DNA from 2 places in the Streptomyces sp. NPDC001443 genome. Region 2 is predicted to be linked to the other one. Evidence: riboswitches for the same ligand, from Rfam matches in the RefSeq annotation. Region 2 holds a riboswitch; the other holds the start of a gene.

Region 1 (7,488 bases), on a different contig from region 2:
GGAGCGCAGATCCTCGCTGTTGCCCCGCCTGGCCCGCTCCTGGCCGAGCCGGACCAGGCCGCGCAGCACCTTGAGATGGGCCTCGGTGCGCCGCTGGGCGGCCCGGGAGGCACCCAGCGGTTCCAGGAGCATGCGCATCTCCAGCAGGTCGGAGGCCTCCTGCTCGGTGGGTTCCGCCACGCACGCGCCCGCGTGCCGGCGGGTCACCACGAAGCCCTCCGCCTCCAGCGTGCGCAGGGCCTCCCGGACGGGGACGCGCGAGACGCCGTAGCGCCGGGCGAGAAGTTCCTCGGTGAGCCGGCTGCCACGCTCGTAGACACCGGCGACGATGTCGTCCCGGATCGCCGTGCACACCGAGTGCGCCGGAATACGCATGACCGACCTCCGCCTTAATGCCCGTGAAACGTCGCCGATTGACATGTGTTCAGCGACTCTATTGCAATCGGACGTAATTTCCGACGGGCGGCCGGAATCCATGGATATTTTTTGGACAGGACGGTGCCGGAAACGCCGAAAGCCCCGGCTCGGTGAGCCGGGGCTTCGGTATGTCGCGCGGTCGTCGCCGGACGTCCGCGGCGCGGACGGATGTCAGACGTTCACACCGTGGCTGCGGAGGTAGGCGACCGGGTCGATGTCCGAGCCGTACTCGGCGGTCGTACGGGCCTCGAAGTGCAGGTGCGGTCCGGTGACGTTGCCGGTCGCGCCGGAGAGGCCGATCTGCTGGCCGGTGACGACCCGCTGGCCCACCGAGACACCGATGGAGGACAGGTGGCCGTACTGGGTGTACGTGCCGTCGTCCATCTTGATGACGATCTGGTTGCCGTAGGCCCCGCCCCAGCCGGCCTCGACGATGGTGCCGTAGCCGACCGCGTGGACGGTGGTGCCGGTGGCGGCGTGGAAGTCGACGCCGGTGTGGCTGCCGGAGGACCACAGCGAGCTGCTGGCGAGGTAGCCCGTGGAGACGTAGGAGCCGGTGATCGGCGACACGAACGTGTTGAGGCGCTGGCGCTCGGCCTCGCGGGCGGCGCGTTCCTCGGCCTTGCGGGCGGCCGCGGCCCTCGCCGCGGCCTTCGCGTGGGCGATCTCCTCGGCCAGCTGCTGTGCGGCCGCCTGCTGCTGGGCGGCCGCCTGGGCGTCGACCTGCTCGGCGGCCTCGTCGCCGAGGGTGACGACCGGGGTGAGGCCCGTCTGCTCGACGGGGTTCTCGGCGGCGAGCGCGGGGGCCGCGAGGGTGCCGACGACGCCGGTGGTGGCGAGAGCCGCGATACCGGCTGCGTGAGCGCTGGTGCGCTTCATCCGGCTGGGACGACGGTGCTTGCCGGAAACGCCCGTGAACGCCATGTAGAGGCTGATCCTTTCCTTCCCTCTCGCCTACCGGGTTAGCTGACGGGTTCGGAGCAGGAAGGTCTCCTACGGACGCCTCGCGTGCGCGGACGTCCGATTCACCCCAGGGACTGCGATGGGTCCCCGGCTCCCCTGGCTCGCGCCTCGGGGGACTCGGCGATGACTGTCCGCTGCCGCGGATGCGGCGCACTGCCCGACGAACAGTTCAGATGACGGTACGGGCGCCGCCTTTCGATCATCAAACGGATCGCGTGTTTTGTTGCGCACGCCACACGGCAGACAGGATGTCTCCGCCCCAATTCGGACACTCCTTGCACGGACAGGGGCCCTGGCGGCCGACAGGTCGCCAGGGCCCCTTCGCGCGCGTGCCTACTCGGCGGACACGACGGTGACCTCACCGATGCCGAGCGCCTCGACGGGCTCCTTGATCTGTGCCGCGTCGCCCACGAGGATCGTCACCAGCCGGTCCACCGGGAAGGCGCTCACGGCAGCGGCCGTGGCCTCCACCGTGCCGGTCGCGGCGAGCTGCTGGTAGAGCGTCGCCTGGTAGTCGTCGGGCAGGTGCTGCTCGACCTGGTCGGCCAGCGTGGCCGCCACGGCCGCCGCGGTCTCGTACTTCAGCGGCGCCACCCCGACGAGGTTCTGCACGGCGACGTCGCGCTCCGCGTCGGTCAGGCCCTCCCCCGCGAGCGTGCGCAGCACGGTCCACAGGTCCGCCAGGGCGGGACCGGTGTTCGGGGTGTCCACGGAGCCGCTGATCGCGAGCATCGCGGCGCCCGTGCCGTCCGGCGCCGACCGGAGCACCTGGCCGAACGCGCGCACGCCGTAGGTGTAGCCCTTCTCCTCCCGCAGGACGCGGTCCAGCCGGGAGGTGAGGGTGCCGCCGAGGCAGTACGTGCCGAGCACCTGCGCGGGCCAGACCCGGTCGTGCCGGTCGGCCCCGGTGCGGCCGATCAGCAGCTGCGTCTGGACCGCGCCGGGGCGGTCCACGATGACGACGCGGCCGGTGTCGTCGGCGTTCACCGGCGGCACCGGGCGGGGCTCGGCCGAGGAGCCCTTCCAGGCCCCCAGGGTGTCGCCGAGCAGCTCGTCCAGGTCGATGCCCGCGAGGTCGCCGACGATCACGGCGGTGGCCGTGGCGGGGCGGACATGCCGGTCGTAGAAGGCGCGCACGGCCGCGGAGTCGATCTTCACGACCGTCTCCTCGGTGCCCCGGCGGGGGCGCGACATCCGCGAGGCCGCCGGGAACAGCTCCTTGGAGAGCTCCTTGGCCGCGCGGCTCGCGGGGTTGGCCAGCTCGTGCGGGATCTCGTCGAGCCGGTTGCGCACCAGCCGCTCGACCTCGCTGTCCGCGAAGGCCGGCGCGCGCAGGGCGTCGGCGAGCAGGCCGAGCGCCTTCGCCAGGCGCGAGACCGGCACTTCGAGACTCAGCCGTACGCCGGGGTGGTCGGCGTGCGCGTCCAGCGTGGCGCCGCAGCGCTCCAGTTCGGCGGCGAACTCCTCCGCGGAGAGCTTGTCGGTGCCCTCCGAGAAGGCCCGCGCCATGATCGTGGCCACGCCGTCGAGACCGGCCGGCTCGGCCTCCAGCGGCGCGTCGAGGAGCACCTCGACGGCGACGACCTGCTGGCCGGGGCGGTGGCAGCGCAGGAGCGTCAGGCCGTTGTCCAGGGTGCCGCGCTCCGGCGCCGGGAACGCCCAGGGCCTGGCATCTCCCGGCCGGGGCTGGGGGTGGAACTGCATCGTGGCGAGCTCGGTCACTGGGCCGCCTCCTCGGTCTCGTCGGTGGCTTCCACGGTCGCCGCGGACTCCGGGTCTTCGGTGCGCTCCGCGGCCTCGGCCTCGTCCAGCGCCTCGGGGACGGTCGGCTCGTACACGAGCACCGCGCGGTTGTCGGGGCGCAGGCGGGCCTTGGCGACCTCCTGGACCTCCTCGGCCGTCACTTCCAGCACCCGCCCGACGGCGGTGAGGGCGAGCTGCGGGTCGCCGAACAGGACGGCGTAGCGGCACAGTTCGTCGGCGCGGCCCGCGACCGTGCCCAGCCGGTCCAGCCACTCGCGCTCCAACTGGGCCTGGGCGCGCTCCATCTCCTCCTCCGTGGGACCCTCCTCGGCGAACCGGGCGAGCTCCTCGTCGATGGCGGCCTCGATGACCGGCACCTCGACGTCACCGGAGGTCTTCACGTCCAGCCAGCCCAGGGAGGGCGCCCCCGCCAGCCGCAGCAGGCCGAAGCCGGCCGCGACCGCCGTACGGTCGCGCCGTACCAGCCGGTTGTAGAGGCGGGAGGACTCCCCGCCGCCCAGGACGGTCAGCGCCAGGTCGGCGGCGTCGCACGCGCGCGTGCCGTCGTGCGGCAGCCGGTAGGCGGCCATCAGGGCGCGCGCCGGGACCTCCTCCTCGACGACCTCGCGGAGCTGACCGCCGATGACCTCGGGCAGCGAGCCGTCGCGCGGGGCGGGCTTGCCGTCGTGGGAGGCGATGGAACCGAAGTACTTCTCGACCCAGGCGAGCGTCTGCGCCGGGTCGATGTCGCCGACCACGGAGAGCACGGCGTTGTTCGGCGCGTAGTACGTCCGGAAGAACGCCCGCGCGTCCTCCAGGGTGGCCGCGTCCAGGTCGGCCATCGAGCCGATGGGCGTGTGGTGGTAGGGGTGGCCCTCCGGGTACGCGAGGGCGGTCAGCTTCTCGAACGCGGTGCCGTAGGGCACGTTGTCGTAGCGCTGGCGGCGCTCGTTCTTGACGACGTCCCGCTGGTTCTCCATGGACTCGTCGTCGAGGGCGGCGAGCAGGGAGCCCATGCGGTCGGCCTCCAGCCAGAGGGCGAGCTCCAGCTGGTGGGTGGGCATGGTCTCGAAGTAGTTGGTGCGCTCGAAGCTGGTGGTGCCGTTCAGCGAGCCGCCCGCGCCCTGCACCAGCTCGAAGTGGCCGTTGCCCTTGACCTGTCCGGACCCCTGGAACATCAGGTGCTCGAAGAGGTGAGCCAGGCCCGTACGGCCCTTGACTTCGTGGCGGGAGCCGACGTCGTACCAGAGGCACACCGCCGCGACCGGGGTCAGATGGTCCTCGGAGAGCACCACGCGAAGGCCGTTGGCCAAGCGGTGCTCGGTCGCTGTCAGGCCCCCGGAGCCTGCCTCGGCTGTGGCCGTGTGACCCATGGGCATGTACGTCCCTTCGATCGCGGACGCGGTCGTCCGACCGCGCGTTTCGTGCCTGTCCTGCCACTGTATGCAAGCGGGCGGACCATGGGCGAAGTTCCCGCCGGACGTACGCCGAGAGCGAGATCGCGTAGCCTGCGGGCAGTCGTGGAGGCAGGCGCCGCTCCACACCGGGCCGGGCGGACGACGCCGGGGCCCCGCCCGCACTGTCAGTAGCGCGGTCCACAATGGTCCGCGTCAGAACCCGTTCACGCGTCAGCAAGGAGCCGGCAGCGATGGCCCGCCGCAGCACGAAGACCCCGCCGCCCGACGACTCGTACGAGGAGCGGATCCTCGACATCGACGTCGTCGACGAGATGCAGGGCTCCTTCCTCGAGTACGCGTACTCGGTCATCTACTCCCGCGCGCTGCCTGACGCCCGCGACGGCCTCAAGCCGGTGCACCGCCGCATCGTGTACCAGATGAACGAGATGGGTCTGCGTCCCGAGCGCGGCTATGTGAAGTGCGCCCGTGTCGTCGGCGAGGTGATGGGCAAGCTGCACCCGCACGGCGACGCGTCGATCTACGACGCCCTGGTGCGCATGGCCCAGCCGTTCTCCATGCGCGTGCCGCTCGTGGACGGGCACGGCAACTTCGGTTCGCTGGGCAACGACGACCCGCCGGCCGCCATGCGGTACACCGAGTGCAGGGCCGCCGACGCCGCGAGCCTGATGACGGAGTCGATCGACGAGGACACCGTCGACTTCGCCCCCAACTACGACGGTCAGGAGCAGGAGCCGGCCACGCTGCCTGCGGCCTTCCCGAACCTCCTGGTGAACGGCTCGTCGGGCATCGCGGTCGGCATGGCCACGAACATGCCGCCGCACAACCTCGGCGAGGTCATCGCGGCCGCCCGCCACCTCATCCGCTATCCGGCCGCGGACCTGGACGCCCTGATGCGGTTCGTCCCGGGCCCGGACCTGCCCACCGGCGGCCGGATCGTCGGCCTCGGCGGCATCAGGGACGCGTACGAGAACGGCCGCGGCACCTTCAAGATCCGCGCCACGGTCGCGGTGGAGACCGTCACGGCCCGCCGCAAGGGCCTGATCGTCACCGAGCTGCCCTTCACGGTCGGCCCGGAGAAGGTGATCGCCAAGATCAAGGACCTGGTCGGCTCGAAGAAGATCCAGGGCATCGCCGACGTCAAGGACCTCACCGACCGCGCGCACGGCCTGCGCCTGGTCATCGAGATCAAGAACGGCTTCGTGCCGGAGGCGGTCCTGGAGCAGCTCTACAAGCTGACGCCGATGGAGGAGTCCTTCGGCATCAACAACGTCGCGCTGGTCGACGGCCAGCCGCTCACGCTGGGTCTGAAGGAGCTCCTCGAGGTCTACCTCGACCACCGGTTCGAGGTCGTCCGGCGCCGCTCGGAGTTCCGGCGCACCAAGCGGCGCGACCGGCTGCACCTGGTGGAGGGCCTGCTGACGGCGCTCGTCGACATCGACGAGGTCATCCGGCTGATCCGCTCCAGCGACAACTCCGCGCAGGCGAAGGAACGCCTGATGGAGCGCTTCGGGCTGTCGGAGATCCAGACGCAGTACATCCTGGACACCCCGCTGCGCCGGCTGACCCGCTTCGACCGGATCGAGCTGGAGTCGGAGCAGGAGCGGCTCAACACGGAGATCGCGGAGCTGACCCGGATCCTGGAGTCGGACGCGGAGCTGCGCAAGCTGGTCTCGGCCGAGCTGGCCGCGGTGGCGAAGAAGTTCGGCACCGAGCGGCGTACGGTGCTGCTGGAGTCCGCCGGCACCACGGCCGCCGCCGTGCCGCTCCAGGTCGCGGACGACCCGTGCCGGGTGCTGCTGTCGTCGACCGGCCTGCTGGCCCGTACGGCGAACGCGGAGCCCTTCCCGGCGGACCCCGACGCCCACCGCACCAAGCACGACGTGATCGTCTCGGCGGTGCCCGCCACCGCGCGCGGCGAGATCGGTGCCGTCACCTCGGCGGGCCGCCTGCTGCGGATCAACGTCGTCGACCTGCCGCAGCTCCCGGACACCGCGTCCGCGCCGAACCTGTCGGGCGGCGCCCCGCTCGGCGAGTTCGTCTCCCTCGACGACGACGAGACGCTGATCTGTCTGACCACGCTGGACGAGTCGTCCCCCGGTCTGGCCATCGGCACCGAACAGGGCGTGGTCAAGCGGGTGGTCCCGGACTACCCCACCAACAAGGACGAGCTGGAGGTCATCGCCCTCAAGGAGGGTGACCGGATCGTCGGCGCGATGGAACTGCGCACCGGCGAGGAGGACCTGGTCTTCATCACGGACGACGCGCAGCTGCTGCGCTACCAGGCGTCGCAGGTGCGCCCGCAGGGCCGTCCGGCGGGCGGCATGGCGGGCATCAAGCTCACCGAGGGCGCGAAGGTGATCTCGTTCACCGTGGTGGACCCGGCCGTGGACGCGGTCGTCTTCACCGTCGCCGGTTCGCGCGGCACCCTGGACGACTCCGTGCAGACGACCGGCAAGATGACCCCGTTCGACCAGTACCCGCGCAAGGGCCGTGCCACCGGCGGTGTCCGCTGCCAGCGGTTCCTGAAGGGCGAGGACTGCTTGTCCGTGGCCTGGGCGGGTCCCGTCCCGGCGCGGGCGGCGCAGAAGAACGGCACCCCGGCCGAGCTCCCGGATATCGACCCGCGTCGCGACGGCTCGGGCGTGTCGCTGTCGAAGACGGTGGGCGTGGTGGCGGGTCCGTTCTAGGACTCGGCCTCGTCGTGGCGGGTCCGTTCTAGGACTCGGCCTCGTCGTGGTCGTCGTCGCCCTGGACGTACCGCAGGACGCCCCACATGCCGTGCTCGTCGGCGTGCGGGGCGTCGCTCGTGCACGCCTCCAACTCCTTGCGCAGGGCGGGCGCGTCGATGCCGGAGCCGATGAGCACGAGCTGGGTGAGCCGTGCCTCGTCCGGCCCCCAGGGCTCCGGGTAGAAACGCAGGAACCGCCCGACGGCGTGCACGGCGTAC
Region 2 (7,488 bases):
GGAGCATCTGGGCGGCCGCCGTGTAGTCGCGGGCGTCCTCGGGCAGGCCGAGGGCCGCGTTCGCCTCGTAGGTGTCGAGGCCCTGGTCCTGGAGGGCGTACGCGTCGAGCTTGTTGTAGAGGCCGATGCCCCGGCCCTCCTGGCGGAGGTAGAGCAGCACTCCGCCGCGGTCGGCGATGCGTTCGACCGCCTCGCGCAGCTGGGGGCCGCAGTCGCAGCGCGCCGAGCCGAGGACGTCGCCGGTCAGGCACTCGGAGTGCAGGCGGACCAGCGGGGTGGTGCCGGGCGCGGGGTCGCCGAGGACGATCGCGACGTGTTCCTGGCCGTCGGCCAGGCCGTGGAAGGTCACCAGCTCGGCGTCGACGGCGTAGCCGTCGTGGAAGCGCAGCGGGACCCGGACGCGGGAGCGCTGGGTGGCGGCGGGGAGGTCGGGCATGCGGGTTCTCCGGGTCCGGAGGGAACATCTGCTTCAGTTTTGAAGCAGAACCTGTGGCCCCGACCCTAACTCATGCTTGAAATTTGAAGCAATGGGTGGGTTCGCGTTCTTCCTCGGGCGGGTTGGCGGTGCTCCTCGGGGGGGGGTGGGGCCGGTGTGCCGCTCACGCCGTTCCGGTCAGGCGCACGGGGGTTTCGGCGAGCGTCGGCGCCACGGCACGTCCTCCGGTGCCCCGGGCGCCTCGCCGCCACCCTGGAGCGCCCGGGCGACCCCGGTGAAGATCTCCTCCAGTTGCCGTACCTGCTCCGGGGCGAGGTGGTCGAAGAGGGTCGCGCGGACGTTCTCGACATGGCCCGGCGCCGTCCGCTCCACGACCGTCATCCCGGCGTCGGTCAGGGCGGCCATGCTGCCCCGCCGGTCCGACGGGCAGCCCTCGCGCAGCACCAGGCCGTCCTTCTCCAGGCGCGTCACCGCGTACGTCAGCCGGCTGCGGGTGATCTTCAGCCGCTCGGCGAGGTCGGTCATGCGCAGCCTGCGGCTGGGCTCCTCGGAGAGCCGGGACAGGATGGAGTAGTACAGGTGCGGCATGCCGGCCTCCTGCTGGAGGTGCCGGTCGAGCGCGTCCTCCACGAGCAGGGTCGCGGCCAGGTACGCGCGCCATGCGCGCTGCTCCTCGGGAGTGAGCCAGCGGGTCGTCATGCCGCCAGTGTAGGTTTGTTTCAAACTTGAACCAAGCGTCCCGAGTCCCGCCCCGCCGCCGAGAGTGAGCGCGCCGATGCCGTTCCCGTACGTCCTGCTGTCCGCCGCCGTCTCCCTCGACGGGTACCTCGACGACACCGGCCCCGAGCGGCTGCTGCTCTCCGGCCCCGCCGACTTCGACCGGGTCGACGAGGTACGGGCCTCCGTGGACGCGATCCTCGTCGGGGCCGGGACGATCCGCGCCGACAACCCGCGGCTGCTGGTGAACTCGCCCGAGCGGCGGGCCGCGCGGGTGGCGGCCGGGCGGCCGGAGTACCCCCTCAAGGTCACCGTGAGCGGGTCCGGCGAACTGGACCCGGCCGCGAACTTCTGGCACACCGGCGGCGAGAAGGTCCTCTACACCACCGACCGGGGCGCCGAACGCGCCCGCCGGGCGGGTCTCGCGACCGACGTCGTCGCGCTGGGCCCCGAGCTCGGCTGGCGTCCGCTGCTGGAACACCTGCACGACGTGCGGGGCGTACGGCGGCTCATGGTCGAGGGCGGCGGCACCGTCCACACCCAGTTGCTCCAGCAGGAACTCGCCGACGAACTCCAGCTCGTCCTCGCCCCGCTCTTCGTCGGCGACCCGGACGCGCCCCGGCTGTTCGGCCCGGGGGCGTACCAGGGCGGCCGGCTGCGGCTGACGGAGACCCGGCGGATCGAGGACGTCGTCCTCATGCGCTACGAGCCCACCGCGCCCGGCACCGCGGACGCCGTCCCGGCCGCCGACCGGCACTGGCTGGCGCTCGCCTGCGAACTGGCGGCCCTGTGCCCGCCGTCGCGGACCGCGTTCAGCGTGGGCGCGGTGGTGGTGGCCGCCGACGGCACGGAACTCGCCCGGGGCCACTCCCGGGAGGGCGGCGATCCCCTCGCGCACGCGGAGGAGGCGGCCCTGGCGAAGATCGACCCGGCCGATCCGCGGCTTCCCGGCGCGACCGTCTACAGCAGCCTGGAGCCGTGCGCCCGGCGGGCGTCCCGGCCGGCCCCGTGCGCGCGGCTGATCCTCGGCGCGGGGGTGCGGCGGGTGGTCACGGCCTGGCGGGAGCCGGACACCTTCGTCGTCGGCGCCGACGGCAGCGGGCTGCTGGCGGCCGAGGGAGTGCATGTCGTCGTCCTGCCGGACTACGAGGCGGCCGCCAAGGCGCCCAACCGCCACCTCCTGCCGGGCTGAGCCGGCCCCGGATCAAACCGTTGTGCATTCCCACCCGCGAATGGCGTATGCTGGTCCTACCGACGCGGGGTGGAGCAGCTCGGTAGCTCGCTGGGCTCATAACCCAGAGGTCGCAGGTTCAAATCCTGTCCCCGCTACTGAAGGCTCAGGGCCGGAATCCAGTTCACGGATTCCGGCCCTGAGTGTTTTCATCGCGGCTCCCGGCGTTCGCGCGATGCCGTTCCTGCCGTCGCCGTCATCCGGTCGGCCCAACATCACTCGCCCCGCGCGCCGACTCCGGCGAATCTGGACCTTCGTGGCTGGAGACGGCGGGAGACGAGTGGTGCGCTCTGGTGACCTGACGGGTGAGGGGCCGCACGAGGAACCCGGCGCGGCCGAGGGGTCCGGCACGGCGGCCGCGGACGACCACCTCGTCCCGTACGCACGCGCGGGTGGCCGCCTTCCGCCCGACCCGGCCCTCGACCCGGACCCGGCCCTCGACCCGGACCCGGCCCTCGACCCGGACCCGGCCCTCGACCCGGCCCCGGATCCTGGCCCCGGTGGTCAAGCACCGGCCTCGCCCGCCTCGCCCACCGCCCCCGCGCCGTCCGGGGCGCCCGTACCCGCCGACGCCACCGGCGAGGAACGGCGGATCCGCCTCCTGCGGGTGCTCCCCGCGCTGCTGGCCGTCGGCGGTGCCGTCTACGGCATCTGCACGCCCCGCGGCTTCACCGCGGCGCCCCTCTTCACGGCCGCCCCGCTGGTGGCGGCCCCGCTGTGCTCCTTCCTCGGGACCGCCGTCACGGGGGTGGCCGCCGTCGTCGGCGCGTACGCCGTGCACGTCCGGTTCTCCCGGGTCCCGGACGCCGACGCGGTCACCGAGATCGTCACCGTGGCCACGGTCGCCGCGATGGCCGCGGTCATCAACCGTGTCGTGCGCCGCGGCGACCAGCGCCTCGCCAGCGCCCGCGAGATCGCCGAGGCCGCCCAGCGCGCGGTGCTGCCCGAGCCCGCCGCCCGGATCGGCGGCTACGACGTCGCCGCCCGCTACGAGGCGGCCCAGGCCGACGCCTGCATCGGCGGCGACCTCTACGCCGTGCAGGACACCCCGCACGGCGTGCGGCTGGTCGTCGGGGACGTGCGGGGCAAGGGCATGGGCGCGGTGGCGGCCGTGGCCGTGGTCATCGGGGCCTTCCGGGAGGCCGCCGAGCAGGAGGCGACCCTGGAGGCGGTCGCCCAGCGGCTGGAGCGGGCGCTGGCGCGCGAGGGCACCCGGCGCGACGGGCCCGACGTCTTCGAGGGCTTCACCACCGCCGTGCTCGCCGAACTCCCGCACGGGGAGGAGACGGTGCGGATCCTCAGTCGCGGGCATCCGCCACCGCTGCTGCTGGACCCGGACGGCACCGTGCGCCCCCTGCCGGCCCAGGAGCCGGCCCTGCCGCTCGGCATGGGCGAGCTGGGCAGCCGGCCCGACCGCGCGGAGGAGACCCGGTTCCCCAGGGGCGCCACCCTGCTCCTGCACACCGACGGCGTCTCCGAGGCGCGCGACGTCCAAGGCCGTTTCTACGACCCCGAGGAGCGGCTCGCCGGCCGCTCCTTCCGCGATCCCGAGGAACTGCTCGCCGCTCTCGCGCGGGACGTGCACCGGCACTGCGGGGGAGGTCTGACGGACGACATGGCCCTGCTCGCCGTCCGGCGTCCCTGACCACGCCGTCGTCACGTGGAGTGACCGGACGACCCCCCTGCGCATAACATCTGAGTCACCATCAAAACCGCCGTGACTCCTGAGGTGTTGCCCGCGCGCTCCGCACAAGGGGCAACTCACCCGATTTTCGCCGGTCATCGCCTTAAGTCCTGGCCAAAAATGTTATTGATCAAGCGGAACGGCTTGGAATCCTGCCCTCGTGCCCATTAACGTTCGATAACGCAGCGCGGTCGTCCCAGCCGTCACAAGGCGGCTCCGTGCGCACGCGCCGAATCCCGTAAGGGAACCGGGGAACCAACACCCTGGGGTGAATCGCACGGCCACCACTGTCAGCGACATCAGTGACAGGCGGTATACGCGCGTAGGAGACCTTCCTGCTCCGAACCCGTCAGCTAACCCGGTAGGCGAGAAGGAAGGAAGGAGCACGCCCAAGTGGCGTCCAACCCGCCTGCCCCAGAGGCCCCGTTCGTGCCGAGCCAGACCAGCACCGAGCCCTTCGGCTTCGGCAGCTACCGCACCGACGAGGGTCCGTGGGAGGAATGGAATCCCACCGCGGAGACCGTTCGCCCCCCGCGCGGCAAGCATCGCGTCGCCAAGCAGCGTGGCGGGGGACTCGCCCGCAGCTCCACCGTCCTGGGCGTCGGTGTCATAGCCGCCGTGGCCGGTGGCGGAATGGCCAGCGCCAACACCGGCAAGCCGCCGGTCTCCATCTCCATGCCCGACCTTCCCTCCGTCGGCTCCCTGCTGTCGGACGAGAAGCCCGCCGAGACCACGCAGGACGTCGCGACCCCGCTCAGCGGCATCGGCGTGACCACCGCCGACACCGCCCAGGGCGCCACCGACGCCGGCGAGGCGCTGCGCAGCCGGATCATGGCCCAGGCCGAGCAGCAGCAGACCCAGGTCGATGCCAAGGCCGCCGCCGCTGCCGAGAAGGCCGCCACCGACGCGGCCGCCAAGGCGGAGCAGGAGGCCAAGGACAAGGCCGAGGCCGCCAAGAAGAAGGCGGAGGAAGAGGCCGCGAAGAAGGCCGAGGCCGAGCGCCTGGCCGAGCTCGCCAAGCAGTACACGCTGCCGACCTCCTCGTACACGATCACCTCGACCTTCGGCGAGGCCGGCTCCATGTGGTCCTCCGGGTATCACACGGGCCTCGACTTCGCCGCGCCCACCGGAACGCTCATCAAGGCGATCCACAGCGGCACGATCACCGAGGCGGGCTGGGCCGGCTCCTACGGCTACCGCACGATCCTCACCCTCGACGACGGCACCGAGCTGTGGTTCTGCCACCAGTCCTCGATCAGCGTCAGCGTCGGGCAGAAGGTCGCCACCGGTGATGTCATCGGCCGGGTCGGCGCCACCGGCAACGTCACCGGTCCGCACCTGCACCTGGAGGTCCACCCGGGCGGCAGCGCGGACGGCATCGACCCGATGGCCTGGCTGCGCGGCAAGGGACTCACCCCCTGACGACCCGGGCTCCCCGGTTCTCCTGAACCTCCGGCGGTCCTGGCGACACCCCCCGACGCCAGGACCGCCGGTTTTCCGCTGCCCGGGCACGGGTCCCGGGAACGGGTGGACCGCGGGACAGTCGTACGGAATATCAACTTCAGAGCCGAGCGTTGACACTGAGCATGACTTCTCTTCGCAAGCTCGGTTCCTCCGACCTCGAGGTCTTCCCGCTGGCCCTCGGCGGCAACGTCTTCGGCTGGACCGCCGACCAGGACCGGTCCTTCGCCGTACTCGACGCCTACACGGCCGCCGGCGGCAACTTCATCGACACCGCGGACTCCTACTCGGCCTGGGTCGACGGCAATCAGGGCGGCGAGTCCGAGACGATCATCGGCAACTGGGTCAGGGCCCGCGGCAACCGCGCCGACGTCGTCATCGCCACCAAGGTCAGCCAGCACCCCGGGTTCCCCGGTCTGACCGCCGCCAACATCAAGGCCGCCGCCGACGCCTCGCTGCGCCGCCTCGGCACCGACCACATCGACCTCTACTACACCCACTTCGACAAGCCCGAGGTGCCGGTCGAGGAGATCGTCGGCGCGCTCGACGAACTGGTGCGGGCGGGCAAGGTGCGCCAGATCGGCGCCTCCAACATCTCCCCCGAGCGGCTGCGCGAGTCCCTGGAGTTCTCCGACCGCGAGGGCCTGGCCCGGTACGTGGCCCTCCAGCCCCACTACAACCTGGTCTCGCGCGACACCTACGAGGGAGAACTCCAGGACGTCGCCGACCGGTTCGGCCTCGCGGCCGTCCCCTACTTCGCCCTCGCCTCCGGATTCCTCACGGGCAAGTACCGCCCCGGCACGACGGTCGACAGCGCGCGGGCCACCGGCGCCGCCAAGCACCTGGAGACCGACCGCGGCCGCAAGGTCCTCGCCGCCCTCGACGAGATCGCCGGCGCCCATGACGTCCCGGTCGCCACCGTCGCCCTGGCCTGGCTCGCCGCCCGGCCCACGGTGCTCGCCCCGATCGCCTCCGCGCGGACGGTGGACCAGCTGCCGGCCCTGCTCGGCGTCGCGGAACTGGAGCTGACGGAACCGGAGGTCGCGCGCCTCACGCAGGCATCGGCCTGATCCGGCCCGCCCGTCTCCCCGTCTCCCCCGGGGCTACGACCGGTACGGGTTGTAGGCGGGGTAGGCCGCCGCCGGATAGCCGTACGCCGGCCAGGCCACCGGGGGAGGCGCCGGCATCATCACCGGTACCGGCGGTGCCGTCGCCCGCGCCGCGTAGTCCAGCGCGGGCCGCGCCACCTCCCGGCGCCGCCACAACTCGTGCAGCAGTTCCCGTTCCCGTACGACGAAGTCGGCACCGGCCCGGCCCCTGCGTCCCCTGCGCCGCAGGGCCGCCAGCGAGGTCGCGTACGTCTCGTACTCCGCCACCGTCCGCTCGGCGGGCTTGCCGAGGTGGTGCCCGGCGTACTCGCGGGCCAGCCGCCGGGCCCGCATCGAGCCGAGCGCGTACGGCTCGGCCGGGCTCAGCCAGCCCGCGGCGACGTACGCGGGCAACTCCTCGTAGACCGAACGCAGTTCGCGCTGGCGGGTCCAGATCACCAGCCAGGTCAGCAGGCCGAACGCGGGCACCATGAACAGCCCGTAGACGGCGAAGAACCCGTACTCGCCGAAGGTCGCGGAGCCGTTCCAGAACGCGTGCATGCCCATCGCGAGCAGCAGTCCGCCCGGTGGCAGCAGTACCCGGCGCACGCGCTGCCGGTCCGGGCAGAGCGCGGCGAGGCCGAAGCCGATGCCGGTGAGGACGGTGAACAGGGGGTGCGCGAACGGCGACATGATGACGCGGACGAAGAAGGTCGCCGCGGTGACGGAGGCGATGCCCCGGCCCCCGCTGAGCTGGTCGGTGCCGAAGGCGGTGCCGAGATAGAGGATGTTCTCGGTGAACGCGAAGCCGGTCGCGGTCACCCCGGCTATGACGACCCCGTCGACGATGCCGGTGAAGTCCCTTCTGCGG

What was found. Region 2 has a riboswitch for cyclic di-AMP ahead of ACWC24_RS38855 (M23 family metallopeptidase). Riboswitches for the same ligand answer to the same signal wherever they lie in the genome.
Region 1: another riboswitch for cyclic di-AMP. It lies ahead of ACWC24_RS26855 (M23 family metallopeptidase); the one in region 2 lies ahead of ACWC24_RS38855 (M23 family metallopeptidase).

The regions. Positions count from the first base shown of each region.
Region 1 covers NZ_JBSFIA010000029.1:503-7,990, forward strand. The annotation lists gene ACWC24_RS26850 (GntR family transcriptional regulator) at 1-375, opposite strand, end outside; gene ACWC24_RS26855 (M23 family metallopeptidase) at 589-1,341, opposite strand; cyclic di-AMP (ydaO/yuaA leader) riboswitch at 1,354-1,513, opposite strand; gene ACWC24_RS26860 (M16 family metallopeptidase) at 1,714-3,102, opposite strand; gene ACWC24_RS26865 (M16 family metallopeptidase) at 3,099-4,502, opposite strand; gene ACWC24_RS26870 (DNA gyrase/topoisomerase IV subunit A) at 4,772-7,228, shown strand; gene ACWC24_RS26875 (CobW family GTP-binding protein) at 7,257-7,488, opposite strand, start outside.
Region 2 covers NZ_JBSFIA010000062.1:20,598-28,085, reverse strand. The annotation lists gene ACWC24_RS38880 (GTP cyclohydrolase II) at 1-436, opposite strand, end outside; gene ACWC24_RS38875 (MarR family winged helix-turn-helix transcriptional regulator) at 614-1,135, opposite strand; gene ACWC24_RS38870 (dihydrofolate reductase family protein) at 1,212-2,345, shown strand; tRNA gene ACWC24_RS38865 (tRNA-Met) at 2,409-2,482, shown strand; gene ACWC24_RS38860 (PP2C family protein-serine/threonine phosphatase) at 2,668-4,029, shown strand; cyclic di-AMP (ydaO/yuaA leader) riboswitch at 4,286-4,451, shown strand; gene ACWC24_RS38855 (M23 family metallopeptidase) at 4,462-5,490, shown strand; gene ACWC24_RS38850 (aldo/keto reductase) at 5,655-6,599, shown strand; gene ACWC24_RS38845 (PrsW family intramembrane metalloprotease) at 6,633-7,488, opposite strand, start outside.